Regions from separate parts of the Pelomonas nitida genome, predicted to be linked through region 1. Evidence: predicted binding sites of a transcription regulator. Region 1 holds the regulator's gene; each other region holds the start of a gene.
The links. Region 1 encodes FliA, which starts transcription of late flagellar genes. Its sites were predicted from a motif close to CTAAAGTTTNNNNNNNNNNNGCCGNTA; they were not measured.

Region 1 (9,690 bases):
GCTCGTCATCAATGCCGCCCAGCAGGGCGAGACCATCGAGGACGTCGTCAACGCGTGGAAGGGCGCGGCCTGCGAGGGCGTGGTGCTCAGCAAGATCGACGAAGCCGTCAAGCTCGCGCCGGCCCTGGACACGCTGATCCGCCACCGGCTCAAGGTGCTGGGCGTGGCCAACGGTCAGCGCGTGCCGGAAGACTGGCATCGCCTGTCCGGTACGGCACTGGTGCATCGCGCGCTGAAGAGCCCCGCCGCGGGCGCCTGGCGCATGGACAACACCGACATCAACCTGATTTTCGCCGGCGCTCCGCTGGCCGATGCGGGCCTGAGGGCGATCCACTGATGTCGACGACAACACGCAATTCGTTGAGCGGGCCGAGCGCCGGGTCGCTCCCAAGCCGGCCCGCCTTGGCGATGTGCTTGCGGCTCGATGCCGCAAGCATCGCCGTCCCCTCGGGGGACCGGTCAAGGTACTCCTTGGACGAGGGGCAAACATGATGCAAGACCAAGCCCACGGCCTGCGCCGCCTGTTCGCGGCATCCAAGACGCGCTTCGTGCCTGTCGTCAGCAACCCGCGCGTGATGGGTGCCGGCGTGCTGCTCGAAGGCCTGTGCGCGGCGTTTGCCGAACTCAACCTGCAGACGCTGGTCGTCGACGCGGGCGAGCTGTCGCCAGCGCCGTCGGAGCTGGCGCATGTGGACCTGTCCAACTGCATCGAGCGCCTGTCGCCGCGCGTGTCCTACCTGGCGGCACGCGGCCTGCCGCTGCGCCACATCAACGCCAACGGCTCGGCCGCCGCCTTCCTGGATGCGCTGGCCGCCGCCGCGCCCGAGGCCGACGTCATCCTGCTGCACGCGCCTGCCGCCGAGCTGGCGCGCGTCGTCGCGCAGCGCGAGGTGCGCCCGCTGCTGCTGGCCGATGCCGAGCCGGCCAGCGTCACCGAGGCCTACGCCGGCATGAAATGGCTCACACAGCGCGCGGGCCTGATGGTCTACAGTCTGTTGATGGCCTGCCACCCACAGTTGCGCGTGGCCACCCGCATCGCGCAACAGCTCCACTCCTGCGCCGACGGCTTCCTCGGCGCGGTGTTGCGCGACTGGGCCTGCCTGGACCCGCGCAACTCGCAGCACATGCCGCTCAGCCCGGAGCTGCGCCACCTTGCCCGCGAGCTGTTGCTCGCCGCGCCGCCCGGCGCCGCGCTAGATGCCGCGTCCGACGTGACACCGTTGCGCCCGGCACGTGCCGTGGCCCGCCCGTTTGTTGCAGCGCACTGACTCCCGCCGGAGATGACAGATGCCCCCACGTACTCTGCGTTCATTGCCCCCCGAGGGGGCGCTTCAGCCCCTTCGGGCGGCCGTGCGGAGCTGACCATGTACACGCCCAAAGGCAGACTCGACAACAACACGCTGATCAAGCAATACAGCCCGTTGGTCCGACGCCTGGCGCACCAGATGATCGCCAAGCTGCCGGCCAATGTGGAGGTGGACGACCTCATCCAGGTCGGCCTCATCGGTCTGACCGACGCGCTGTCACGCTTCGATGCCGAGCAGGGCGTTCAGTTCGAGACCTTCGCGACGCAGCGCATCCGCGGCGCCATGCTCGACGAACTGCGGGGCGGCGACTGGATGAGCCGCGGCACGCGGCGCCAGCAGCGCGAGATCGAGGCAGCCGTCCACAAGGTCGAGCAGCGTCTGGGCCGTGCGCCCAACGAGGCCGAGATCGCCGCCGAGATGGGCCTGGCGCTGGCCGACTACCAAGACCTGCTCTCCAAGGTGCGGGGCACTCAGCTCGTGTATCTGGAGGACATGTCCGGCGACGACGGCGACGATGACTATCTCGACCGCCACGTGGCCGACGAGAGCAGCAACCCCGTGGCGATGCTGCAGGACCACCGCATGCGCGAGGCACTGGTGGCCGCCATCAAGAACCTGCCCGAGCGTGAGCAGTTCGTGATGAGCATGTACTACGAGCACGACATGAATCTCAAGGAGATCGCGGCCGTGCTCAAGGTCACGGAGTCCCGGGTCTGTCAGCTACACAGCCAGTCGATCGCAAGGTTGCGCGTTAAGCTCCGCGACTGGTGAGGCCCTCGCGTGCGGTCCCGCCGTAGAAGAACGAGGGACAAGCGCGATGGTGAAATGGTTCAAGGCCACAGGTTCGCCCCCATCGGACGCCCGCGAGGTGCCGACGCGTCACGACGATGACGCGGCGCTGAACGTGGTGAAGCGGCTGTCGCGCTCGCTGTCCACCGTGGGCCGCGATGCCGCCGAGGTGCGTGGCGTGCTCGAGGACACGCAGCGTGTCGTGCAGGCGCAGGGCCAGGCCATGCAGGCGCTGGCCCAGCAGCTGGGCGACATCGGCCAGGCGCAGGCGGCTATCGCGGCGGCCACGGTCGAGAGTTCTGCGGCCGTGCAGAGGGCGCGCGGCGCACTGGGCGTCGTCGGCAACGAGGTGGTGGGCATTGCGTCCACGCTGGGCAAGGTCTCCGAGGCGGCCGCCGACATCACGAGGATTTCCCTGCAGACGCGCCTCGTGGCGTTCAACGCCGCCGTCGAGGCCAAGCACGCCGGTGACGCCGGCCGTGGCTTCGCTGTCGTGGCCGAGGCGGTGAAGGACCTCGCGGGCCAGGTGGAGGCCTCGTCCAAGGCCATCATCAGCGCCGTGACCAGCCTGCAGGAGCGCATCGACCGTTTCAGCGTCGAGCTCATCGAGGTGCCCGGCAAGCCCAGCCAGATCCACGCGGCGTTTCATGAAGTCGAGGACGATGTGCAGCGCATCTCGTCGTCGGCCGCCGAGAGTGGCCGGCAGATGGGGCTGCTCAACGAGCGCGCCCAGCTGCTGGAGCGCGAGGTGCTGCAGGCCACTCATGGGCTGAAGGCGGCGTTCGATGGCAGCGACCGCTTCCTGCGCATGTCCGAGGAACTCGTCGAGCAGATCGCCGAGAGCGGCGTCGAGGTCGACGACATGCCCTTCATCCGCGCGGCCCAGGCGGCTGCGGCCGAGATCGGCGAGTTGCTGGCCGCCGCGCTGCGTGACGGCCAGATCAGCGAGGCGGACCTGTTCGACGAGAACTATCGCCCCATCGAGGGCACGCTGCCCGCGCAGCACCTGACGCGCTTTTGCGCGCTGACCGACCGGCTGTTTCCGGCGGTGCAGGAGAAGATGCTGGGCTTCAGCGACAAGATCGTGTTCGCCATCGCGGCCGATCGCAACGGCTACATCGCCACGCACAACCGCAAGTACTGCCAGCCGCAGCGCCCGGGCGACACGGTCTGGAACACGGCCAACAGCCGCTACCGCCGTATCTTCAATGACCGCACCGGCCTGGCGTCGGCGCGCAACCAGCGCCCCTTCCTGCTGCAGACCTACCGCCGCGACATGGGCGGCGGCCGTTTCGTGCTGCTGAAGGAGGCCGCCGCGCCCATCGTCGTGAATGGCCGCCATTGGGGTGGCCTGCGCCTTGCCTTCAACTTCTAAGCGCGCCCGCTGGTCTGGCGCTTCGGCCCGCCGGTGGCGTTGCTCCTTCTAGCGGGCGCGAGCCCGCGTCGTCGTCGCGCCTTGCCAGCGGCCCGCCTCGCCAGCCCTTCGGGCACGCTTACCGCCCGCCTGTCACTCGGCGATGCACGCCCGGTTCTTGCCGGTGTGCTTGGCCTCATAGAGGGCCACGTCAGCGCGGTCCAGCGCGGCTTCCAGCGTCTCGCCGGGGCGGTACAGCGTGACGCCGGCGGAGAAGGTCACGAAGACATCCTTGCCCTCGTGATTGAACAGCGCAGACGACAGCGACCGCTGCAGCCGCACCAGCACCTGCTGGGCTTCGTCCAGCGGCGTGTCGGGCAGCATCAGCACGAACTCCTCGCCGCCGTAGCGCGCGACCATGTCGCCGGGCCGCAGCGAGGCCTGCGCCCGTTCGGCCAGTGACTTCAGCGCGATGTCGCCGGCGTGGTGGCCGAGGCTGTCGTTGAGCTTCTTGAAGTTGTCGATGTCCAGCAGCGCCAGTGCGACCCGTGTCGATTCGCGCTCGGCCCTGGCCTGTTCGATGCCGAACGCCTGAATCAGCCCGCGGCGGTTGGCCACTTGCGTGAGCTGGTCGGTGTGGACCTCGTTGGACAGTCGGCGCAGCTCGCCCTCCAGCTCGTCGACACGCTGGGTCAGCGCGGTCGCGCGGTCATGCTCCAGCGTCAGCCGCGCCTGCGTCTGGGCCACCAGCCCCTGCACGCTGCGGCTCTCCTCGACCATCTCGCGCACGGTGCCGGTCAGGCTCTCGAGGGAGTCCGCCTGTTCGATGGCGTCGGCGTAGCGGCCCACGCTGTTCTGGAAGCGGTCGGTGTGCTGGCCCAGCTCGCCCAGTTCGGCGAGCATGCGCTGGATGAGCGTCTTCAGCGAGTCGCGGGCCTTGGAGCGCTCGTCGCGCAGCGCACGCTGGCGCTCGCGCGTGCCGGCCAGCAGCTCCGACACCGTGCGCACGCCGCGGCCCGACAGGCCTTGGGCGAGTGTGTTGTTCATCGCCTCCGCCTGGCCGCGTGCCCAGGAATCGTCTTCGGCCAGGTCCACGAGGCTGCTGCTGAGCTCGCGGCACAGGCCGCCGAGTTCGTCGAACAGGTGGCGGCGGTGGTCCAGCAGGTGGCGGGCGCGCAGGCACAGCGCGGCCATCTGTGTGGCGCGCTCGGGGCTGGCGCCGCCGGCCTTCAGCTCGGCCTGTGCGGCCTCCAGTTCGCGCATCAGCGCGTCGGCCGGCGTGGCCTCGGTCTGCGGCGAGCGAAGTGCGTGGCGCACGGTGCCGCCGAGTTCGGCGCTGATGGCATGCCAGGGCGCGAGGTCCACCGATGGCGGCAGGCTGTCGCGTGGCGCGTCGCCGAGGCCCAGGCTGGCGCTGTCGTGGAAGTCCGGGGGCGCGAAGTCGCTGTCGGCGAAAAGCTGGCTGGGCGTGCCACCGTCGTCGTCGGTCTCGACCTCGCTGCCGTCGCCGTCCTTGTCCCAGCTGGCGATCAGCTGCTGCAGCCGCTTGACGAGCTTGCCGTTGTCGGCGCGGCCGAGCTCCAGTGCGCGTTGGAGGCCTTCCTTCTTGCGTGCCAGTGTCCAGTGCTGGCCGCCGCGCTCCAGGCCGCGCACGAGGCGCTCGATGGCCTGGGCCAGGGCGTCGGCCTGCGCTGCAGGGCCGGCCGTTTCCAGCAGCTTGTCGACCTGCCGCTGCAATTCATCCAGCCGTTGCTCGCGCAGCGCGGCTTGCAGTTCCTGCCGCGTGGCGCCCGATGGCAGCGCGAGGCTGATGAGCCGCGACAGCAGTTGCTGCAGGCGCTCCGGCACCGCGCCGCTGCCGGCCGCAGGCGCTTCGCCGCCGGCCTCGATGGCGTAGGCGCGGGCGTAGTTCTCGGGTGTGGGTTCGAGCCGGGCCTGGGCCAGGCGCTGAAGCGCCGCCTTGGCGAGCTGGGCCGGCGGGAGGGTGGATCGCATCGGCGGAAAACGGGGTTAGCGCTGGCTGCGGGCGAGGTCGGGGCTGCCTTCGGCCTGCGTGATCCACGGGGCCTTGCGCGGCAATACCGTCTGCGAGATCCAGCGCTCCAGTTCATCCGGCGGCAGCGGCTTGCTGAACAGGAAGCCCTGCATCAGCGAGCAACCCAGGCGGTGCAGCACTTCCATCTGGCGCAGGGTCTCGACGCCTTCGGCAATGACGCGCAGGCCCAGTGCGCGCGCCAGCGCGATGATGGCGGTGACGACGGCGGAGCTTTGCGGCGTGATGCCCAGGTCGCGCACGAAGGTGCGGTCGATCTTGACCTCGGAGATCGGCAGCGTGGTCAGGTAGGCGAGGGACGAATAGCCGGTACCGAAGTCGTCGATGGAGATTTCCACGCCGACTTCGTTGAGGCGATGCAGAGACGGGATGACGTTCTGCAGGTCCTTCATCAGGTTGTTCTCGGTGATCTCGAGCTGGATGGACCGGTGCGGCACGCCATAGGCGCTGACGCATTGGTGGATGTGCTCGACGAGATCGGTGCGCTCGAACAGCCGGCTGGGCAGGTTGACGGCGATGGAATCGGAGAAGCCGAACTGCAGTGACCACAGCTTGGCCTGGCGGGCTGCTTCCTTCAGCGCCCATTCGGACAGCGGCACGATGAGGCCGGTTTCCTCGGCCAGTGGAATGAAGTCGGCCGGCGGCACCAGGACATTGCCTCGCTGCCAGCGCATCAGCGCCTCGGCGCCCACCATGCGGGCGGCACGCACGTCGATCTTGGGCTGGTAGTGCAGCACGATCTCGTTGCGCTCCAGCGCCTTGTGCAGTGCGGACTCCAGCTCCAGCTTCTGCTTGCCGTGACCGGCCAGCTGCGGCGAGTACACCGCCGAGGCGTTGCGGCCCTGGCTCTTGACGGCGTACATGGCCACGTCGGAGTTGCGCAGCAGGTCGGCCATGCTCTGGCCATCGCGCGGGTAGATCGCGATACCGACGCTGGCCGTCACGAAGCATTCCTGGCCGCCGACGAAGATGGGCTCGCGCATGGCGTCCAGCACGCGTTCCGCGACGCGCTCGGCGTCGCGCTCATCGGCCACCTCGGGCAGCAGCGCGACGAACTCGTCACCGCCCAGGCGGCCGACGGCCTCGAGCCCGCGGTGGCTGCGGTTGCCCAGGCCTTCCAGCACGCCTTCCATGATCTGGTCGGAATGGCGCACGCAACTGCGCAGGCGCCGGCCGACCTCGATGAGCAGTTCATCGCCGGCCGCGTGGCCCAGCGTGTCGTTGATGACCTTGAAACGGTCCAGGTCGATCAGCAGCAGGCCCACCTCATGGCCACCGCGCCGCGCGCTCTCGATGGCCCGCTCGACACGCCAGATCAGCTGGCGCCGGTTGGGCAGGCCGGTGAGGGCGTCGAAATGGGCCAGTTGCCGGATGCGGTCCTCGGCCTGACGGCGGTCGGTCACGTCCTGCAGGATGCCGGTGTAGCCGCTGACGCTGCCCTGCTCGTTGAATTCGGGCTCCGCCTCGATGTGGACGACGCGCTGGCGGCCGTCGGGCAGCGTCAGCGGCAGGTCGGTGATGAGGACGGCGGTGTGGGCGACGACGTCACGCAGCAGGCGCAGGAAGACATGCCGGTCGTCGGGCGGCACCATGCGCATGACGCTGACGAAGTCCAGCCGGTCCTGCGGGCCGCGGCCGAACACGCGCAGGCCTTCGGCCGAGATGGCGAAGCTGCCGGCCACGTCGCGCCGCCACTCGAAACTGCCCATGCGCGCCAGATCCTGCGCGCGGGCGAGCTTGGCCTTGCTGCGTTCGAGCTCATGGCGCGTGCGCGAGCTGCGCAGCAGGTAGCGCAGCCGGCCGTCGAGCAGGCTCCATTGCGGCGACTTGACGAAGAAGTCCGTGGCACCTGCCTGGTAGGCGCGGTTGATCGAGGCCTCATCGTCGAGCCCCGTGAGCATCAGCACGGGCAGCGACTCGAAGCCGGGTGTGGCGCGCAGCAGCGCACAGGTCTCGAACCCGTCGAGTTCGGGCATCAGCGCATCGAGCACGACGACGTCGGGCGCGCGCACGGACAGCTTGGCGAGCGCGTCGGTGCCGCTGGGCGACTCGGTCACCTCGAACCCGCGCTCGCGCAGCGCGGCGGCGGTCAGCAGCAGGTTGACCTCGTCGTCGTCGACCAGCAGCACGCGCGGGCGGGGCGGCAGATCGTCGATGTCTTGACCGGTGGACACCATGAGGCGGGGTTCAGAAGCGGTGGAGGCGCCGCGCGACGCCGCGCGGTTGCCGATCTGGGTGCTTGATCGCACCACAACGCAGGCAGGAACGAGCGTCTGCAGCGCTGCGGGGCGGCGTTGAGGCAGGTCGGGCGAGCGTGATCGGCTTGTTCACAGCGTCTCAGAGCAGCGCGGCCAGGGCCGTTTGCACCTGTTGGATGTCCGCAAGCATAGCGTCCAACTGCTCGGAGAGGCCGGTATGACGACCCTCGCGGGCCATTGTTTCGATGTCTGCGCAACGGGCTGATAGCGCAACGGCGCCCAGGCTGGCCGACGAAGACTTCAAGGTGTGGCTGACATGGCGGATGACCGTGAGATCCAGCGTGTCGCCTTCCCGGGCCCGCTCGAGCTCGGGCATCAGCCGCTCCAGTGAGCTGGCGAAGGCCGCGACAACGCGCTCCAGCAGCTTGTTGTTGCCGCTCGGGTCGAGCTCGCGCAGACGCTTGATCGCCTCGGGATCGAGCAGGGCGGCAGGCGATGGAGCAGTCATGTGCGGCGGGCTGGGGGCATTCCCGCAAATGTAGCTTGGGCCGCAGGGGGTGTTGGCGCGAAGAAATGCACAGTTTTCCAGGGCGCGCAACAGAGCGCGAGGGAGTCTGGCATGGGAGATGCGCTGCCTACAATGACCGCCATGAACAGCCTCAGCGACGACAGCGCGCCATCGCGCCGCCTGGAGCGGCGGATGCCGATGCGGCTGCTGATCCTGGCGCTGGGCGGCGCGGCGCTGTTGCTGCTGTTGCTCGGAACGCTGGTGCTGCTCGCCTTGATGCGGGTGTGGGGCGGCGAGGTCGGGCTGGTGCACGCGGCTCTCGTGCTGACGGCATTCTTCACGGGTGTCATGGTGCTGGTGGCTGCGGCGCTGGGCTGGCATGCCGGCGTGCGGCTGACCCGGCAGCGGCTGTCCGAGCAACTGCGCGAGGCGCGGCTGCAGCTGCATCTGCAGGCCCAGCTGCAGCGCGACTGGCAATGGGCCACCGATGCGACGCACCGGCTGGTGCGCTGGCAGGCCCCGCAAGGCGCGCCGTCCTCGAACTGGGTGGGCGCCGGCGCCAGCACGCAGCGTTTGTGGGAGCGTTTCGCGCCGGCCCAGGCCGCGACGGTGCAGTTGCGCGAGCGGCTGGACGCCCACCAGCCCATCGCCGAACTGCAGCTGTGCGGCGCAGACGGTGAGGTGAGCTGGTCCTTGCGTGGGCTGCCTTGCATCGACGCCCAGGGCCACTTTGCCGGCTACGTCGGCACGGCCAGGCCGCCGGACACGCCGGGTGCGGCGCAGGCGGCGCTGCCGTCACCGGATCTGGCCGCCGAGCAGGAGTCGTTCAGCTACAGCGTCTCGCACGACCTACGCGCACCGCTGCGCGTGGTGGAGGGGTTTGCGCGCATCCTGAAGGAAGACTACGGCAGCCGGCTCGACCGCGTCGGCAATGATCACCTCGATCGCGTCATGAGCGCCGCCGCGCGCATGAACAGCATGATCGACGCCCTGCTGTCGCTGAGTCAGTTGTCCACGCGGCCGCTGGCGCGTCAGCCGGTCAACCTGTCACAGCAGGCGGCATACATCATGGAGGAGCTGCGTCGTGCGGCGCCCCAGCGGGAGCTGGAGCTGGACGTCGAGCCGGGGCTGACGGTGCAGGGCGACCCGACGCTGCTGCGCATGGTGCTGGAGAACCTGCTGGGCAACGCGTGGAAATACAGCGCCAAGGGCGACTGCACACGCATTCGCTTTGCGAGCCTGGAGCAGGGAGGGCGGCGCGTTTTCGTCGTGCAGGACAACGGGGCCGGCTTTGACATGCGTTTCGCCGAGCGCCTCTTCGGCGTCTTCCAGCGCCTGCACAGCGCCAGCGACTTCCAGGGCACCGGTGTCGGGTTGGCGCTGGTGCGCCGCATCGTGCGCCGGCATGGCGGCGACATCTGGGCCGAGTCAGCGGTGGGTGAAGGCGCGCGCTTCTACTTCACCTTGAACTGATGCCTCGA
Region 2 (9,690 bases), on a different contig from region 1:
TGATGCCGGGCAGCACGGTGTAGCCGTTGCTCGTGACCATCTGGCCGTTGGCGTTGAGCTGGAAGCTGCCGTCACGGGTGTAGGCGGTGGTGCCGTCGGGCATCTGGATCTGGAAGAAGCCGTCGCCCTTGATGGCCAGGTCCAGGTTGTTGCTGGTCTGCTGCAGGTTGCCCTGCGTGTAGATGCGAGCGGTGGCCACGGGGCGCACGCCCAGGCCCACCTGCAGGCCGGTGGGCAGCGTGGTCTGCTCGGTGCTGTTGGCGCCGGCCTGGCGCAGGTTCTGGTAGATGAGGTCCTCGAACACCGCGTGCGAGCGCTTGTAGCCGTTGGTGGCGACGTTGGCGAGGTTGTGCGAGATGTTGTCCAGCTGGGTCTGCTGGGCTTCCATGCCGGTCTTGGCAATCCAGAGCGAGCGCATCATGGTCAGGTACTCCCGAGGAGTTTGGCGGACTGCTGTCCTTGGGTTTGCGCGAGCTGCAGCAGCTTCATCTGCTGCTCGAACTGGCGGCCGGCGGCGATCATGGCCACCATGGTTTCGACGGGGCTGACGTTGGAGCCTTCCAGCGCGCCGTCCTGCAGGCGGGCGGTCTGGTCGGCGGGCAGGTCACCGTCGGCGGCGCGGAACAGGCCGTCGTCGCCGCGGGTCATCTGCCTTGTCGTCTCGGGCGTGACGAGCTTCAGCCGGGCCACGGTGGTGGGTTTCTGGTTGGGCGACTTGGCGCTGATGGTGCCGTCGCTGCCGATGGACACCTCGCTGTTCTGCGGGATGTTGATCGGGCCGCCGTCGCTCAGCACCGGCATGCCGTTCCTCATGACGAGCAGGCCTTCAGCGTTCACGTCCAGCGAGCCGGCGCGGGTGTAGGCCTCGGTGCCGTCGTTGGCCTGCACGGCCAGCCAGGCGTTGCCCTGCATGGCCACGTCGAGGTTGCGGCCGGTGGGCGTCAGCGCGCCGGGGGCGTCGTTGTAGCCGATGGTGGTTTCCAGCGAGAAGGCGCGCGTGGACGCGCCGTCGCCGCGCACCGGCACGGCGCGAAACGCCTGCAGCTCGGCCCGAAAGCCGTTCGTCGTGACGTTGGCGAGGTTGTGCGAGAGCACGTCCTGCCGCTGCATGGCCGCCTTGGCGCCGGCCATCGACAGATAGATCATCCGATCCATGCCAACTCCTGGGTTCGGTGCGCGCGCCAGCGCCGCGCCCTCTCAAGCGGCCGCCGTGGAACCGGCTTTGCCGGGCCACTGGCGGCGCCCCCTTGAGGGGGAGCGCCGAAGGCGCTACGGGGGTGGGTCATCTGAGGTTGACGATGGTCTGCAGCACCTGGTCCTGCGTCTTGATCGTCTGCGCATTGGCCTGGTAGGCGCGCTGCGCGGTCACCATGTTGACGAGCTCGGCGGTCAGGTCCACGTTGCTTTCCTCGAGTGCGCCGGACTGCAGCGCGCCCATGTTGCCGTCACCGGGCACGCCGACGACCGGGTCACCCGAGGCGACGGTGCGGGTCCAGACGTTGCCGCCCATGGCCTGCAGGCCCTGCGGGTTGCGGAAGTTCGCGAGCTCCAGCTGGCCGGCGGGCTTGCTCTGGCCGTTGGAGTAGCGCGCCTGGATGATGCCGTCGTTGGCCACCGAGATGCCGGTGAGCTGGCCCGGCGCGTAGCCGTCCTGGGTCAGGTTGGTCACCGCGAAGCTGCTGCCGTTTTCCGTGGCGCCGGTGAGGTCGAGCTGGATGTCGGCGATGGCCAGCGTCGTGTTGCCGCGCGCACTGGTGCCCGCAGGGATGTTCATCGTGATCGGCGTCGTCGGCAGCGTCGGCGAGCCGCCCGTGGGCGGGAAGGTGATGGTGGTGTACGGCGTCATCGGGTTGCCGTTGGCATCCAGGTCGATGGCGGCGCCGTTGGAGTCGGTGTCGAAGGGCGTGCCGTTGGCCGTGGCGTAGACGTTCCAGGTGTCGTTGCCGTCGGCGTCGGTGGCGGCCTTCTGGAAGTAGAAGGTGACGGCGACGTCCTGGCCCTTGGCGTCGTACACCGTCATGGACGTCGCGTTGTTGTACGTCGTGCTGTCGGCCAGGTCGATGCCGGTGGTGGTGCCGCTGTCCGGGGCGGTCACGGGGAGCCGGGAGTCGAGGTTGAACTCCATGCTCACCTTGGTCGTCACGGCGGGAGCGATGCCGCCCGTGGGCAGTTGCAGCGGCTGGGCCGTGCCGGGCTGGATGACGCCCGCGCCGTTGGCCGGGTAGCCCATCAGCTTGAGCCCGTCGTTGTTGACGATGAAGCCGTCCTTGCTGATCTTGAACTGGCCGTTGCGGCTGTACAGCGTGGGGTTCACGCCGTCGCTGACCTGGAAGAACCCGCCGCCGTTGATGGCCAGGTCCATCGGGTTCTCGGTGGTCGTGATATTGCCTTGCGTGAACTGCTGGGCCACCGCCTGCAGTTGCGTGCCGATGCCGATCTGGTTCTGCCCGGCGCCGTTCAGTGCGGCGGCGTAGATGTCCGCGAACTCCGCCCGCGACGCCTTGGAGCCATAGGTGCCCGCGTTGGCGATGTTGTTGCCGATGACGTCGAGGTTCTTGGAAGAAGCGGCGAGTCCGGAGAGGCCTTGCTGGAATGCCATGGGGGAATCCTTGCGGTTGTCGTGCGGGTGAGCGTTCGATGGACGGCGGGAGAGTCGCCAGGTCAGTTGACGGCGGAGACGCTCGTGTAGTCCACCGGGCCCAGTCGGGCGAGGTTCAGCTTCAGGCTGCCGCCCTCGCTGTAGACGGCGTCGACCTTGTCGAAGGCATAGGTCGTCGAGGCGACGGTGGCGGTGCCGTTGGTGGCGGTGATGCGGTACTTGACCTCGCTGCCTTCCGCGGCCTTGGTGCCGGCATTCCAGCTGAAGGTCTGGCGGCCCGAGCCCTGGGCGCCGAGCTGCTGCGTGTCGATGACGGTGCCGGAGCCGTTCAGGACCTCGAGCTTCACGGCCTGCGCCGCGCCGTCGAGCTCGTAGCTGCCCTCGGCCACGCCCTCCACGACCTGGAGCTTGTCGCTCGGCACGCTGACCTCGCGGCCGACCAGCGAGATCGACTGCAGCGCCTGCATCTGGCCCAGCTGCGTGCCCAGGCTCTTGATGCTGGTGTCCAGCGTCGACAGCGACGTGACCTGCTGGATCTGGGCCATCTGGCTCGTCACCTGCGCGTTGTCCATCGGGTTGAGCGGGTCCTGGTTGTTCATCTGCGCGACGAGCAGCTTCAGGAATCGGTCCTGCGTGTCGGCGGCGTTCTTGGTCGACATGGTGCTGCCCGACGTGGAGCTGCTGGTGCCGTTGAGTGCGGAGAGGTCCATGGCTTGCCTTCAGCGGTCAGGATTGACCCAGTTGCAGGGTCTTGAGCAGCAGGCTCTTGGCCGTGCCCATGACTTCGATGTTGTTCTGGTAGGAGCGCGACGCCGAGATCATGTTGACCATCTCTTCCACCGGGTTCACGTTGGAGTAGGTCACATAGCCATCGGCATCGGCCTGCGGATGCTTGGGGTCGTGCACGCGGCGGCCGGGCGTCTGGTCTTCGGTGATGGTGGTCACGCGCACGCCGGCGTTGCCGCTGTCGTTGCCCGCGCCCATCAGCGCCGTCTGGAACACCACCTGGCGCGCCTTGTAGGCCTGGCCGTCCGGGCCGGCCACGGTGTCGGCGTTGGCCAGGTTGCTGGCCACCACGTTGAGTCGCTGGCTCTGCGCGCTGACGGCGCTGCCGGAGACGTTGAAGATCTGGAACATCGACATGGTTCAGCCCTCCGTCAGCCCTGGGTGTGCGACTTCATCGAGTCCAGCGTCGTGCGCACGGCGCCGTTGATGAAGCGCAGCGTGGCCTCGTACTTCACCGAGTTGTCCGCAAAGCTGGCGCGTTCGCGGTCCATGTCCACGCCGTTGCTGTCCAGGCTGGTCTGCGACTGCAGCGCGTATTCCTTGCCGCTCTCGCCGCGCGCACCGGCCAGCGGCGCGATGTGGCCGCGCTGCGTCGTCGCCATGCTGCCGGCGGTGGGCACTTCGCCGGTGGCTTCGCGCAGGGCCTGGGCGAAGTTGATCTCGCGGGCCTGGTAGCCCGGCGTGTCGGCGTTGGCGATGTTGCTGGCGAGCAGGCGCTGGCGCTCCGCCCGCAGCGTGAGCGCCTGGGTCTGGAAGTTCAGCGAGTCGGTGAGTCGGTTCAACATCTGGAGCCTCTTTCGAGGGGCGCGGCCGGAATGGCTTCTTGCACGAATTGTCTGAACCGCCCCCGAAAACATGAGCGGGATTAGCGCGGTCAAAGCCGGTCAATTCCGACCTCGTGCGCGGCAGCCCCTCCCTAAAGTGCCAGCCATGTTGCGTCGAACCGCATTTCTGATCGGCCTGGCCCTGGTGGGCGCGCAGGCCTGCGCCCAGACGGTGCTGGAGCCGGCGCTCATCGAGCGCGTGCGCCAGCTCGCCGAGGCCGCCGCGCGCGCCACCGCGCCGCCCGGCACGCGGGTCGCCGTCGAGATCGGCCAGCTCGACAGCCGGCTGCGCCTGGCGCCCTGCGCGCAGATCCAGCCCTACCTGCCGCCGGGCGTGGCCGTCTGGGGGCGCAGCCGCATCGGCCTGCGCTGCACCGCCGGCACGGCGCGCTGGAACGTCACGCTGCCGGTGCGGGTGGCCGTCTTCGGGCGCGTCGTCGTCGCCAGCGGGCCGCTGCCGGCCGGCGTGAACCTCACTCAAGAACAATTGGCGATGGCCGATATCGACATCGCAGCCGAGCCGGGCGCCGTGTTCACCGACGCCGGGCAATTGATTGGCCGCACGCTGGCGCGCCCCGTGGGCGCGGCGGAGGCGCTGCGTGCCCCGGCGCTGAAGTCGCGCCAATGGTTCGCCGCCGGCGAGACCGTGCAGGTCAGCGCCGTCGGCGACGGGTTTGCGGTGTCATCGGAGGCCCAGGCCATGGGCGCGGGCATCGAAGGCCAGGACGTTCGCGTGCGCTTCGAGAGCGGTCGCGTCGTCAGCGGCCGCGCCGTCGGTGAGCGGCGGGTGGAGGTGGCTTTGTGAGCAAAGCACCACGAATCGGCGGAACTGGGTCGAAAATCCGGCCAATTCCCGTTCAAGTTTCTGGGCCCGGGGCCGATAGAAGAGGAAACTCCCCCTGCAATGCCCCAGCGGGGCCCGCCCCGCACCCTGGAGAAGCTCATGAAGATCGGTAACAGCCCAGAAGGCACCGCCAGCACGGTGAAGGCCGAGCAGCGGCCGGCCGCCCGCAAGGCGGACGCCACGGCCACGACCGACGCCGCGCGTTCGGCTGCGGCCACTCCCGCGCCCAGCGCCCAAGTCGCCATCTCCAGTGCCGCCAAGATGGCCGCCAGCGCGGCCGGGTCCGACGACGGCAGCTTCGACGCCGCCAAGGTCGACCGCATCGCCAAGGCCATCTCCGAGGGCAAGTTCACGGTCAACGCCAATGCCATCGCTGACAAATTGGTCGCGAATGCGCAAGAATTGGTGAGCGCCCGCGGCAACAAGCACTGATCCCATGACCACCGTCTCGTCTCCTTCTCTCAGCGCCGAGCTGGAAGCGCCCCTGCTGGCCGTCGAGGCCACGCTGAACCAGCTGGGCGATGCGCTTGCGCGCCGCGACGCCGGCGCCATCGAGCAGCATGCTGCTGAGCTGCACCAGCACCTGGCCCGGGCGGTGCAGAGCTTCAGCGAAGCCGCCCGCAGTGGCGGTGTGCCGGCCGCGCTGCGCAGCCGCCTCGTGCGCGCCGGCGGCCTGCTGGCCGCGCAGCGCGAAAGCCTGGCCCGCGGCAACGCGTCGCTGGACCGCGCGCTGGACGTGCTGATCCCCAGCGAGCCGACCGGCCTGTACGGTGCCGGCGGCAAGGCGGAGCGGCGCAGCCTGGGCGGCGGCAGCTACACGGCCTGAGCCGCACCGCCCGCCAGAACCAGCCACCTCACGAGGTGGCTTTTTTTCGTACCGCGTCGAGGTAGGCGTGACCGTCGGGCGGCAGGCCGCTGCGCTGCGACGCCCAGATCATCTCGCCCAGCGCCTCCATCGCGGCGTGGTGCGCCTCGTGGCGCGAGTTGCGCTTGGCGGCCAGCAGGTCGACGGCCTGGCGGATGCCGGAGGGCTGGTCGATGGCGTGCTGCTCCGTGATCGTCAGGTGCATGGACAGGTGCAGGAAGGGGTTGGTGCGGCCTTCCTCGACCGTGTAGACCTTCTCCAGCGCGCCGGCCTCGTCGGCCAGCTCGGCGTGGTACTCGGGGTGTTCGGCGATCCAGTCCGCCGCGATGGCCTCCATCGGGATCAGCGGCGCGCCGTCACGCCATTTGCGGTAGGTGGCGCAGAAAAAGCGCCGGACTTCGAGCTGGGAGGGGGCGAACATGGGCGGATTGTCCGCGCAGCGGCGGCATCGGCCACGGCCAGGGGGCATCCCCGGCGAGGGGAGGTCCGGGGATCGTGGGCTGGTTCAGGCGTCGGGTTCGGCGGCATGGCCGTCCCAGCCGACGCGCTGGGCCCGCCGCCGCGTCTCGTCGGCCTCGCGCTCGGCGGCCATCAGTTGCTCGAACTGCTGGCGACCCAGCTTGGCGGCCGCGATGAGTGCGTTCTCGTCGCCCTGCAGCGGCACCATGCGGTTCAGCACCTCGATGTTGTGGCGGCGAAAGCGCATGGCCTGGCGGCGCGCGGCGTGCGGTTCCATGCCGGTCAGCTCCAGCACGCTGCGGGCGCTCATGAGGGCGGAGTCGAAGGTCTCGCGCTCGATGTGGCGCACGCCGGCCTCGTGCAGCTGGTAGTAGTGCTGCACGTTGCGCGCGCGGGCAACGACGGTGAGCTGCGGAAAGTGCTCGCGCGCCAGCTCGGCGATCTCCAGGCTCTGGCCGATGTCGTCGATGGCGATGACCAGCACGCGCGCGGTTTCGGCGCCGGCGCTCTTGAGCAGGTCCAGCCGCGTGGCGTCGCCGTAGTGCACGGTCCAGCCGAACTTGCGCAGACCCTCGATGGACTCGGCATCCTGGTCCAGCACGGTGGCTTCGATGCCGTTGGCGCGCAGCAGGCGGCCTACCACCTGGCCGTAGCGGCCGCTGCCGGCAATGATGATGGGTGCCGGTGGCGGCGGCGCTTCGTCGCGCTTCTTCTTCGCGCCGATGCGTGCGAGCTTCTGCGACATCAACCGGTCGCCGCCGGTCAGCAGCAGCGGCGTGAGCGCCAGCGACAGCGCGACGGACGCCACCAGCGCCGAGTTCTGCGCCGCGCTGATCATGCCCTCGCCCTGGGCGAGCTGGAACACGACGAAGCCGAACTCGCCGCCCTGGGCCAGCAGGATGACGAAGGCGGGCCGCTCCACCAGCGGGATCTTCATCGCCTTGGCCATCAGCGCCAGCACGAAGATCTTGCACACCAGCAGCGCGGCCAGCACCGCCAGCACCAGACCCGGCTGGCGGGCCACCGAGCGCAGGTCCAGCCCCATGCCGACGGCGATGAAGAACAGCCCCAGCAGCAGGCCCTTGAACGGCTCCAGGTCGGTTTCGAGCTCGCGTCGGTACTCGCTCTCGGCCAGCAGCACGCCGGCCAGGAAGGCGCCCAGCGCCATCGACAGCCCTACGGCCTGCATCAGCGCGGCCGTACCGAGCACCAGCAGCAGGGCGGCGGCGGTGAAGATCTCGGGCGTCTTGCTCTGGGCGATCCAGCGCAGCGCCGGCCGCAGCAGCAGCCGCCCGCCGAACACGATGACGACGATGGCCCCGAGGGCCTTGCCGGCGGCCAGCCAGGTGCGGCCGTCACCGTCAGCATGGCTGCCGCTGAGCGCCAGCACGGGCACGAGGGCCAGCACGGGGATGGCGGCGATGTCCTGCAGCAGCGCGACGGACAGGATGCTCTCGCCCGCCGTCGTGCGGCCGAGGTTGCGCTCGGCCAGCACCGCCAGCGCCACGGCGGTAGATGACATCGCCAGCCCCAGGCTGACGACGACCGACAGCCGCCAGGGGAAGCCCAGCGCGATGCCGACGCCCGTCAGCACCGCCGCGCAGCCCAGCAGCTGCACGCTGCCCCAGCCGAAGATGGGCCGGCGCATGGCCCACAGCCGCTTGGGCTCCAGTTCCAGGCCGACGAGGAAGAGCATCAGCACGACGCCGAGTTCGGCCACCTCGGGAATGGCGTCGGAGTCGGGCACCAGGCCCAGCACGGCCGGCCCGATCAGCACGCCGGCGACCAGGTAGCCCAGGATGGCGCCCAGCCGGGCCCAGCGCGCCAGCGGCACGGCGAGCACCGCCGCGGCCAGGAACACCAGGGGCAGTTGAAGCCAGTTGCCGTGATTCATGGCTGCCCCCTGCGGCCTGCGGCCTGGCCCGTGAGGCGGGCGGGAACTTGCCTGGGGCGGCGTGGTGCGGCGCTCATGCTGCACCCTCCAGTGGGGAGAACAGCGCTGGCCGTTCGTCCAGGGCCACGCGGGCTTCGTCACCCGCGCCGGGCTCGGCGAGGGGGTGGCACCACGCGGGGTAGTGCGACAGGCGCTTGACGAACAGGTCCGCATGGGCCTGGGCCTCGGCGGGCGTCACCCGATGCGCGGCGTGCAGGATCTGCGGGGGCAGCCAGTTCATGCCGCAGGTGTGGGCGGTTTGCCGGTAGGGCAGCAGGAAGTCGCCGATGGGGTGGTGGTTGTGGCCGCCCGGCGCATAGGCCTCGGCGCCGCCGCCGGTGGAGCTGACCAGCCAGAAGTCCTTGCCGTGCAGCGCCGTGCCGCCGGGGCCGTAGGCCCAGCCGAGGTGGGCCACCTCGTCCAGCCACAGCTTTTGCAGCGCGGGCATGCTGTACCAGTAGATGGGATGCACCATGACGACCAGCCGCGCGGCCAGCAGGGCCTGCTGCTCGGCGTCGACGTGGATGTGGAAGTCCGGGTAGAGCCGGTAGAGGTCGCGCAGCACCACCCGGTCGGCCACCGGCGAGGCGCGCAGCGTGTCCAGCAGCGTGCGGGTGATGTGGGAGCGGCCCAGGTCGGGATGGGCGGCGAGGACGAGGATGTCGCGGGCGGTACTGTCAGGCATGGGCGACTAGGGTAACTTCCCCGCACGACCGCTTTGTCCTCGTCACCCCTGATGCGCCTCTTCAACACCCTGGCCGACCTGCGGCCCCTGATCGGCCAGCCGCTGGGTCACAGCGACTGGATCACGGTCGATCAGCCCCGTGTCAACGCCTTTGCCGACGCCACCGAGGATCGGCAGTGGATTCACTGCGACCCCGCGCTCGCGCAGGCCGGGCCGTTCGGCGGGCCCATCGCGCACGGCTTCCTGACGTTGTCGCTGATTCCGTACTTCTTCGAGACCGGCTTCTCGGTCAACGAGACGCGCATGGTCGTCAACTACGGGCTGAACAAGGTGCGCTTCACGGCACCGGTGCCGGTGGGCAGCCGGCTGCGCGCGGGTTTTCGGCTGCTGGCCATGGACGACGTGGCCGATGGCGCAGTGCAGTTGACCGTGGAAGTGGCGGTGGAAGCCGAGGGGCGGGCCAAGCCGGTTTGCGTGGCCGAGGCCCTGGCACGTCACTACCGTTGAACCCCGCGTCCGAGGGGCTGCCGCCGAACGCGGCCACCACGTGGCGGGAGCAAGGTACGAATAGCCAGCTAGTATCGCGGCCGTTCCAACGATCGCTTGCCCCTTGCCATGGCCTCCAGCCTGCTAGTTCTTCTCGACGATATCGCCACCATCCTGGACGACGTGGCGACGATGACCAAGGTCGCCGC
Region 3 (9,690 bases), on a different contig from region 1:
CATTCCTCGAAGCTGCCTTCGTCGAACAGCAGCTCCAGCCGCTCGCGCGCGGTCAGCTTGCCCTTGGCGTGCTGGGCGGCGATGCGCTTCTCGCCACCGCCCAGCCGCGCGCGGGCGCGCTTGGCTTCGAGGGCTTGCAGGATGTCGTGCATGGTGATGGGCTTTCAGAACGGAAAGTTGATCTCCACACCGTTGCCGGCGGGGTCTTGCAGGAAGAACTGGTGCTGCCGCGTGATGTCGGAGCGGGACTCGCGAAAGGCCACACCGCGCGCCCGCAGGTGGGCGGCCGTGGCCTGCGCGTCGCTGCCGGTGAAGGCGGTGTGGTCGTAGGTCGTCGGCCGCGCCGGGTCCACCGGCCCGCGAACCGCTTCTTCGGCACGCTGCGTGGACAGGTGGACGACTGCCTGGCCGCCCGCATACAGCCAGTAGCCGTCGCTGTTGAAAGCCGGACGCGGGCCGACCGTCAGGCCCAGCACCTCGGCATAGAAGTCGCGCAGCACGGCCAGCAGCTCGGCCGGGGCGCGCAGGTTGATGTGGTTCAGGCCAGTGATCATGAATTGCTCCGCAGCTGGAAGGCCGCCAGCAACTGGCGGGCTGCCGTGGAAGCCGGCGTGCGCCCATCGCGCACCTCGGCCGTGGCGGCCGCCAGCTGTTGCGCCATGCCGGGCGCGCCCATGAAGGCCTGCCGCAGCCCGGCCTGGATGCGTTCCCACAGCCACGCCAGCGACTGCTCGCGGCGCTTGTGCTGCCAGGCACCGCTGGCCTGGCGGTCGCTGCGCAGCGTGCCCAGCGCGGCCCACAGCGCCTCGATGCCATCGGCGCGCAGGGCGCTCACCTGCAGCACGCGCGGCACGCTGGCCGCGTGAGCCGGCAGCAGCCGCAATGCAGACGTGATCTGGGCCTGGGCACGCATCGCCGCCCCGGGGTCCAGGTCTGCCTTGTTGATGACAACGAGATCGGCCAGTTCCATGACGCCTTTCTTGATGGCTTGCAGATCATCGCCGGCATTGGGCAGCTGCAGCAGCAGATACAGGTCGGTCATGCCGGCCACCGCCGTCTCGCTCTGGCCCACGCCCACCGTCTCGACGATGACGATGTCGTAGCCGGCCGCCTCGCACAGCAGCATGGCCTCGCGCGTCTTCTCGGCCACGCCGCCCAGCGTGCCGCTGCTGGGGCTGGGGCGGATGAAGGCGCGCGTGTCCATGGAGAGCTTTTCCATGCGCGTCTTGTCGCCCAGGATGGCGCCGCCCGACAAGGTGCTGGACGGATCGATGGTCAGCACCGCGACGCGGTGGCCACGCGAGAGCAGCAGCAGGCCGAAGGCTTCGATGAACGTGCTCTTGCCCACACCCGGCACCCCCGAGATGCCCAGCCGCAGCGCATGGCCGGTGGCCGGCATCAGCGCCGTCAGCAGCGCGTCCGCCTGCTCGCGGTGGTCGGCCCGCGTGGACTCGATCAGCGTGATGGCCTTGGCCAGCGCGCGGCGCTCGCCGGACCGGAGCCGCTCCGCCAGGCTCAAGCGGCCACTCCGGAAAGCTGCGTCCTGATGGCCTCCAGCACGCTCTTGGCGCTGACCGGAATGGGCGTGCCCGGCCCGTAGACGCCCTTGACGCCGGCGGCGTAGAGGAAGTCGTAGTCCTGCGCGGGAACGACGCCGCCGACGAACACGATGATGTCGTCGGCGCCCTGCTTCCTGAGCTCGTCGATGATGGCCGGCACCAGCGTCTTGTGGCCGGCGGCGAGCGTCGAGACGCCCACGGCGTGCACGTCGTTCTCGATGGCCTGGCGGGCGCATTCTTCGGGGGTCTGGAACAGCGGGCCGATGTCGACGTCGAAGCCGAGGTCAGCGAAGGCCGTGGCGACCACCTTGGCGCCGCGGTCGTGGCCGTCCTGGCCGAGCTTGGCGATCATCACGCGCGGGCGGCGGCCGTGCTCCTCGCCAAAGGCGGCGATCTCGCCCTGCAGCCTGGCCCAGCCCTCGGCCGAGTCGTAGGCGGCCGCGTAGACGCCGCTGACCTTGTGCGTGTCGGCGCGGTGGCGGCCGAACACGGCTTCCAGCGCGTCGCTGACCTCGCCCACGGTCGCGCGCAGGCGCATGGCCTGGATGCTGAGGTCCAGCAGATTGCCCTCGCCGTTCTCGGCCGCCCGCGTCAACGCGGCCAGCGCGCCCTGCACGGCCGCCGTGTCACGCGTGGCCTTGATTCGCTTCAGCCGCTCGATCTGCGCGTCGCGCACCTTGACGTTGTCGACATCCAGGATCTCGATCGGGTCTTCCTTGGCGAGCTTGTATTTGTTGACGCCCACGATGACGTCGGCGCCGGAGTCGATGCGGGCCTGCTTCTCGGCCGCGCTGGCCTCGATCTTGAGCTTGGCCCAGCCCGTGTCCACCGCCTTGGTCATGCCACCCATGGCGTCCACCTCCTCGATCAGCGCCCAGGCCTTGTCGGCCATGTCCTGGGTCAGCTTCTCCATCATGTAGCTGCCGGCCCAGGGGTCGATGACGCTGGTGATGTGGGTCTCTTCCTGGATGATGAGCTGCGTGTTGCGCGCGATGCGGGCGCTGAACTCGGTGGGCAGCGCGATGGCTTCGTCCAGCGAGTTGGTGTGCAGGCTCTGCGTGCCGCCGAACACGGCCGCCATGGCCTCGATGGTCGTGCGCACGACGTTGTTGTAGGGGTCCTGCTCGGTCAGGCTCCAGCCTGAGGTCTGGCAGTGCGTGCGCAGCATCAGGCTCTTGGGCGAGGTGGCGCCGAAGCCCTTCATGATGCGGCACCACAGCAGCCGGGCGGCGCGCATCTTGGCGATCTCCAGATAGAAGTTCATGCCGATCGCCCAGAAGAACGACAGGCGCGGCGCGAAGTCGTCCACCGCCAGCCCCTTGGCCATGGCCGTCTTCACATATTCCTTGCCGTCGGCCAGCGTGAAGGCCAGCTCCAGCGCCTGGTTGGCGCCCGCCTCCTGCATGTGATAGCCGGAGATGCTGATCGAGTTGAACTTGGGGCAGTGGCGCGCCGTGTACTCGATGATGTCGCCGATGATCCGCATGCTCGGCGCGGGCGGGTAGATATAGGTGTTGCGGACCATGAACTCCTTGAGGATGTCGTTCTGGATGGTCCCGGCCAGCTGATCCTGACCCACACCCTGCTCTTCCGCGGCCACCACATAGCCCGCCAGCACCGGCAGCACGGCGCCATTCATCGTCATCGATACCGAGACCTTGTCCAGCGGGATGCCGTCGAACAGGATCTTCATGTCTTCCACGGAGTCGATGGCCACGCCGGCCTTGCCGACGTCGCCGGTCACGCGCGGATGATCGCTGTCGTAGCCGCGGTGGGTGGCCAGGTCGAAGGCGACGGACACGCCCTGCCCGCCGGCAGCGAGCGCCTTTCTGTAGAAGGCGTTGCTTTCCTCGGCGGTGGAGAAGCCGGCGTACTGGCGGATCGTCCAGGGGCGCGCGGCATACATGGTGGCCTGCGGGCCGCGTACGAAGGGCTCGAAGCCGGGCAGCGTGTCGGCATGCGGCAGGCCGGCGGTGTCGGCCGCCGTGTAGAGCGGCTTGACGGTCAGCCCTTCCGGCGTGACCCAATTCAGCGCGGCGACATCGCCACCCGGCGCCGACCGCGCTGCGGCCTTGGTCCACTGGTCCAGCGTGGCGGTCTTGAACTCCGGGGCGCTCCCGGCGTGGCTGGCGTCCGACATCGAACTCTCCTTGACTGTGCAGGCATCATAGCCCTGTCGTTATTCATAATTATGAATTCAGATTGACCTAAACTGCGCGCCATGACGGCCCCGCTCCCGCTCCCGCATCGCGCCCTCTATCAAGAGGTGGCCGAGCGGCTGCGCGAGCGCATCTTTGCCCGCGAGCTGGAGCCCGGCAGCTGGATCGACGAGCTCAAGCTGTGCGCGGACTTCGGCATCAGCCGCACGCCGCTGCGCGAGGCGCTGAAGGTGCTGGCCGCCGAGGGGCTGGTCACGATGAAGCTGCGCCGCGGCGCCTATGTCACCGAGATGTCGGAGCGCGACGTGCGCGAGGCCTACCAGTTGCTCGCGCTGCTGGAAAGCGATGCGGCGGCGCAGGTGGCCGCAAACGCCACCGACGCGCAGCTGCAGGAACTCGGCGCCCTGCACGCGGAGCTTGCGCAGCAGGTGGGGCTGCGCGATGCCTTCTTCGCGGCCAACGAGCGCTTTCACCTGCGGCTGCTCGAAATCGAAGGCAACCGTTGGCGCCAGCAGATCGTGACCGACCTGCGCCGCGTGATGAAGCTCAACCGGCACCATTCGCTGTTCAAGCAAGGGCGCATCCAGGAGTCGCTCAAAGAGCACGACGCGCTGACCGATGCCTTGCTGCGTCGGGACGGCGCGGCAAGCGCCCGGCTGCTTCGTGAACATTTTCACAACGGCCTGGCCGCCGCGACGGCGCCCGACACGCCGCTGGCCTGACGGCCCTCGCCAATCGCCCGCCACGGCGGGCAAAAACGTGAACTGAAGCCTGCTTTACCCGCTTTTAGGGCAACGTCCATCCCAAGTGTTGCCCTAGGATTTCTGAGGTGCAAACCCGTGACATCTGAGAAGGGCCGCAACGATGTCACGAGTTTCGGAATTGATGGCTTTCAGAGCGCTCAAGTTCAGCACTCTGTTACCGAAAACCGAACTGTGATGGCCGAGTTGCGACCAGCCACGACCACCGTCGCCCCGGAACGCCTCTGTGCAGACCGAACGCCCCGCCCAGGGACTTTCGGACACCGCACACAGGCTGACCGGGCAACCGAAATACCTGGCGCCATTGGGCGCAACGCTCATCGCCGAGGGAGCTGAAGATGGCATCACTGATCACGAACCTGACCACCGAACAAATCGCCGGGCTCTCGACGGCGACCCTCGCACGCCTCACCAGCGAAGACTGGGCGGCCTTCTCGACGGAACAGTTCCAGGCGCTCACCAGCCTTCAGTTCTCCTCGCTCACCACGCGGGCAGTGTCATATTTCACGACGACCAACATCGCCGCGATCGAGACATCCGACCTGCAGGCCTTGAGCACCGCAGCGATTCGCACGCTCAACACCGAACAACTGAACGCGCTGGGCTCCGACCAGTTCGGCACCCTGACGACGCGGCAGGTCGGCTCGCTGAGCACCAGCCAGGTCCACAACCTCGAATCCGACGACCTGAATGCACTGGGCAGCGAGCAGATCCAGTCCCTCACCAGCCAGCAACTGGCCGCCCTGACGACCAGCCTCGTCGGCACCCTGGTCAGCGACGACGTCCAGGCACTCAAGTCGGATCAGATCAAGGCGCTGGCGTCCTCGCAGGTGGGCGCGCTGTCCACCGAAGCCGTGGCCGCTTTGCAATCGCAGCAGGTCGGCGCGCTGAGCAGCAGCCAGGCCGGCGCCCTCACCTCGGATCAGGCGAGCGCCATCACGACCGACGCCATCAAGGCGCTGTCCACCGCCGCCATCGGCGCGCTGGGCACCAGCCAGGTGGGCGCCCTGACGTCCGAACAAGTCGCCGCGCTGGGCACGCAGCAGATCGGCGCCCTGTCGACCCGGCAAGTCCTGCAGATCAACAGCGACTCCATCGCCGCACTGTCGACCGACCAGATTCGCGCCATCGGCACGGCCCAGATCGGCGCGCTGACGACCGACCAGATCGGCGGCCTGAACACCGCCGACGTCGCCGCGCTGTCCGCCAACCAGGTGCGCGCGATGAACTCCGCGCAGCTCGGCATCCTGAGCAGTGACGCGATCCAGGCCATGGGCACGGCACAGATCTCGGTGCTGAACTCGGTCCAGATCAAGGGACTGAACACCGATCAGATCGCCGCCATCGGCTCGGATCAGCTTCGCACGCTGTCCACCGCCACCGTGCGCGCGCTGTCGACCGATCAATTCGCCGCACTGACCTCCGAGCAAGCGGCCGCGCTGTCCACCAGCCAGGTGGCCTCGCTGACCACCGGTCAGATCGGCGCCCTGTCGACCGACGACCTCAACGCCTTCAACAGCGCGCAGATCCGCGCCCTCGGCTCCGCCCAGGTCGCGGCGCTGTCGACCGACCAACTGGCCGGCATGCAGACGGATGACGTGCAGGCCCTGGCCACCAGCCAGCTGCAGGCGCTGAACTCCGCCCAGATCGGCGCGCTGTCCACCGACAGCATCGTCGCGCTGAGCTCCGGCCAGATCGGCGCGCTGAGCTCGCGCCAGGTGCTGGGCCTGACGACCGAGCAGATCGCCGCCATCGAGACGGGCGACGTCAAGGCCTTGTCCACCACCGCGCTGCGCGCACTGGGCACCGACCAGTTCGACGCCTTCAACTCCGACCAGATCGGCGCGCTGACCACCACCCAGGTCATGTCGCTGACCACCGCTCAGGTCGGCGCCCTGTCCACCGACGACCTCAACGCTTTCAACAGCGCACAGATCCGCTCGCTCGGCACGGCCCAGGTGGCCGCGCTGTCGACCGACCAGCTCGCTGGCCTGCAGACGGATGACGTGCAGGCCCTGGCCACCAACCAGCTGCAGGCGCTGAACTCCGCGCAGATCGGCGCGCTGTCCACCGACAGCATCGTCGCGCTGAGCTCCGGCCAGATCGGCGCGCTGAGTTCGCGCCAGGTGCTGGGCCTGACGACCGAGCAGATCGCCGCCATCGAGACGGGCGACGTCAAGGCCTTGTCCACCGCCGCGCTGCGCGCACTGGGCACCGACCAGTTCGACGCCTTCAACTCCGACCAGATCGGCGCGCTGACCACGACCCAGGTCACGTCGCTGACCACCGCTCAAGTCGGCGCCCTGTCGACCGACGACCTCAACGCCTTCAACAGCGCGCAGATCCGCGCCCTGGGCACCGCACAAGTCGCCGCCCTGTCGACCGACCAGCTCGCCGCCATGCAGTCCGATGACGTGCAGGCGCTGACCTCGGGTCAGCTGCAGGCGCTGAACTCCGCGCAAATCGGCGCACTGGCCACCGACAGCATCGTCGCACTGAGCTCCGGCCAGATCGGCGCGCTGAGCTCGCGCCAGGTGCTGGGCTTGACGACCGACCAGATCGTCGCCATCGAGACGGGCGACCTCAAGGCCTTGTCCACGGCCGCGCTGCGCGCGCTGGGCACCGACCAGTTCGACGCCTTCAACTCCGACCAGATCGGCGCGCTGACCACGGCCCAGGTCGCCTCGCTGACGACCGGCCAGGTGGCCGCCCTGTCGACCGACGACCTCAACGCTTTCAACAGCGCACAGATCCGCGCGCTCGGCACGGCCCAGGTGGCCGCCCTGTCGACGGCCCAGATCGCGGCCATGGAAAGTGCCGACGTGCAGGCCTTGGCCACGAACCAACTGCGCGCGCTGGACTCGAGCCAGATCGGCGCGCTGGCCACCGACGGCATCGCCGCGCTGACCTCTTCGCACATCGCCGCGCTGACCTCCACCCAGGTGGTGGGCCTGACGACCGACCAGATCGTCGCCATCGAGACGGGTGACCTCAAGGCCTTGTCCACCGCCGCGCTGCGCGCGCTGGGCACCGACCAGTTCGATGCCTTCAACTCCGACCAGATCGGCGCCTTGACCACGTCGCAGGTCACGGCCCTGACGACCGGCCAGGTCAGCGCCCTGTCGACCGACGACCTCAACGCCTTCAACAGCGCACAGATCCGCGCGCTCGGCACCGCCCAGGTGGCCGTGCTGTCGACCGCCCAGATCGCGGCCATGGAAAGCGCCGACGTGCAGGCGCTGGCCACGAACCAACTGCGCGCGCTCGACTCAAGCCAGATCGGCGCGCTGGCCACCGACGGCATCGCCGCGCTGACCTCTTCGCACATCGCCGCGCTGACCTCCACCCAGGTGGTGGGCCTGACGACCGACCAGATCGTCGCCATCGAGACGGGTGACCTCAAGGCCTTGTCCACCGCCGCGCTGCGCGCGCTGGGCACCGACCAGTTCGACGCCTTCAACTCCGACCAGATCGGCGCGCTGACCACCACCCAGGTCACCTCGCTGACCACCGGCCAGGTCGGCGCCCTGTCCACCGACGACCTCAACGCCTTCAACAGCGCGCAGGTCCGCGCACTGAACAGCGCGCAGGTTGGCGCCCTGTCGACCGCCCAGGTCGCCGCCATGGAAAGCGCCGACGTGCAGGCGCTGACCACCAGCCAGGTGCGCGCGCTGAGCTCCGACCAGATGGGCGCCCTGTCCACCGACAACATCGTCGCGCTCAGCTCCGCGCAGGTGGGGGCCATCAGCACCAAGCAGGTTTCCGGCCTGACGACCGAACAGATCGGCGCCATCGAGACCAGCGACATCAAGGCCGTTGCCACGAGCAGCCTGAGCGCGCTGGGCACCACGCAGACCAACGCGTTCACCTCCGACCAGATGGCCGCGCTGACGACCGTCCAGGTCGCTGCGCTGACCACCGACCAGATGGCCGCGCTGGGCAGTGACGCGCTGAACGCCCTGGGCACCGCCCAGTTCCGCGCCCTCACCACCGCGCAGCTCCACGCTCTCGGCACCACGCAGCTCGCCGCGCTGGAAACGGCCGACGTGCAGGCACTGAGCACGGCGCAATTGCGCGCCCTCAGCTCCGACCAGGTCGGCGCCCTGTCGACGGCCGGCATCGCCGCACTGACGTCCAGCCAGCTGGCCGGGCTGAACTCCACCCAGGTGAGCGGCCTGACGACCGACCAGATGGCCGCCATCGAGACCGGCGACCTCAAGGGCCTGTCCACCAGCACGCTGCGCGCGCTGTCCAGCGACCAGCTCAACGCCCTGAATTCCGACCAGATCGGCGCGCTGACCAGTGCGCAGGTCGCGTCGCTGTCCACGGCCCAGGTCAGCACGCTGGCCACCGAGGACCTGAACGCCTTCACCAGCAGCCAGATCCGCTCGCTGGGCACCGCCCAGATGGCCGCGCTGTCGACGGCCCAACTGGCAGCCATGGAGACGGCCGACGTCCAGGCCTTGACGACCACGCAATTGCAGGCGCTGGGCTCCGACCAGGCCGGCGCGTTCTCGTCGGAGGCGATCGCCGCCCTCAGCTCGGCCCAGATTGGCGGGCTGACATCCAAGCAGGCCGCGGGCCTGACGACCGACCAGATCGCCGCGATCGAATCCGGCGATATCAAGGCACTGTCCACCAGCACGCTGCGCTCGCTGTCCAGCGACCAGCTCAACGCGTTGACGTCCGACCAGGTCGGCGCGTTGTCGACCACGCAGGTGTCCTCGCTGACGACCGCACAGGTCAGCACACTGGCCAGCGATGATCTGAACGCCCTCAACAGCGCCCAGGTCCGCGCGCTGACCACCGTGCAGATCGCCTCGCTGGGCACAGCGCAGATCGCCGCCATGGAAACGGCCGACGTGCAAGCGCTGTCCAGCACGCAGCTGCGCGCGCTGGGCTCCGACCAGGTCGGCGCCCTGAGCACCGATGGCATCGCCGCGCTGACATCCACGCAACTCAGCCAACTGGGCTCGACGCAGGCCGCCGGCCTGACGACCGAACAGGTCGCCGCCATCGAAACGGCCGACCTGTCCTCGCTGTCCACCACGGCCCTGCGCAGCCTCACGAGCGACCAGCTCAACGCGCTGGGCACCGACCAGGTTCGCGCGCTGTCGTCCAGCCAGATGGCCTCGCTGACGACCGGCCAGGTCAGCACGCTCGCGACCGACGACCTCGCCGCCCTCGACTCCAGCCAACTGCGTGCGCTGT

Region 2: a site for FliA is predicted at 5,066-5,092, ahead of flgM (flagellar biosynthesis anti-sigma factor FlgM). Genes of this name have one in related genera too.
Region 3: a site for FliA is predicted at 4,619-4,645, ahead of ACG00X_RS09840 (heme utilization protein). Genes of this name have one in related genera too.

What each region holds. Positions count from the first base shown of each region.
Region 1 is NZ_JBIGIA010000005.1:14,084-23,773, reverse strand. It holds gene flhF (flagellar biosynthesis GTPase FlhF) at 1-337, shown strand, start outside; gene ACG00X_RS07550 (flagellar biosynthesis protein) at 489-1,268, shown strand; gene ACG00X_RS07545 (RNA polymerase sigma factor FliA) at 1,365-2,078, shown strand; gene ACG00X_RS07540 (methyl-accepting chemotaxis protein) at 2,125-3,471, shown strand; gene ACG00X_RS07535 (GGDEF domain-containing protein) at 3,604-5,445, opposite strand; gene ACG00X_RS07530 (putative bifunctional diguanylate cyclase/phosphodiesterase) at 5,461-7,680, opposite strand; gene ACG00X_RS07525 (Hpt domain-containing protein) at 7,841-8,209, opposite strand; gene ACG00X_RS07520 (sensor histidine kinase) at 8,351-9,682, shown strand.
Region 2 is NZ_JBIGIA010000019.1:5,846-15,535, forward strand. It holds gene flgG (flagellar basal-body rod protein FlgG) at 1-421, opposite strand, end outside; gene flgF (flagellar basal-body rod protein FlgF) at 424-1,155, opposite strand; gene flgE (flagellar hook protein FlgE) at 1,283-2,599, opposite strand; gene ACG00X_RS20265 (flagellar hook assembly protein FlgD) at 2,662-3,309, opposite strand; gene flgC (flagellar basal body rod protein FlgC) at 3,326-3,742, opposite strand; gene flgB (flagellar basal body rod protein FlgB) at 3,757-4,170, opposite strand; gene flgA (flagellar basal body P-ring formation chaperone FlgA) at 4,316-5,014, shown strand; gene flgM (flagellar biosynthesis anti-sigma factor FlgM) at 5,153-5,485, shown strand; gene ACG00X_RS20290 (hypothetical protein) at 5,490-5,879, shown strand; gene ACG00X_RS20295 (DUF1841 family protein) at 5,908-6,339, opposite strand; gene kefC (glutathione-regulated potassium-efflux system protein KefC) at 6,424-8,271, opposite strand; gene kefF (glutathione-regulated potassium-efflux system oxidoreductase KefF) at 8,345-8,995, opposite strand; gene ACG00X_RS20310 (MaoC family dehydratase) at 9,047-9,502, shown strand; gene ACG00X_RS20315 (DUF808 domain-containing protein) at 9,611-9,690, shown strand, end outside.
Region 3 is NZ_JBIGIA010000006.1:193,768-203,457, reverse strand. It holds gene ACG00X_RS09865 (acyl-CoA carboxylase subunit beta) at 1-152, opposite strand, end outside; gene ACG00X_RS09860 (VOC family protein) at 165-554, opposite strand; gene meaB (methylmalonyl Co-A mutase-associated GTPase MeaB) at 551-1,519, opposite strand; gene scpA (methylmalonyl-CoA mutase) at 1,516-3,699, opposite strand; gene ACG00X_RS09845 (GntR family transcriptional regulator) at 3,781-4,440, shown strand; gene ACG00X_RS09840 (heme utilization protein) at 4,818-9,690, shown strand, end outside.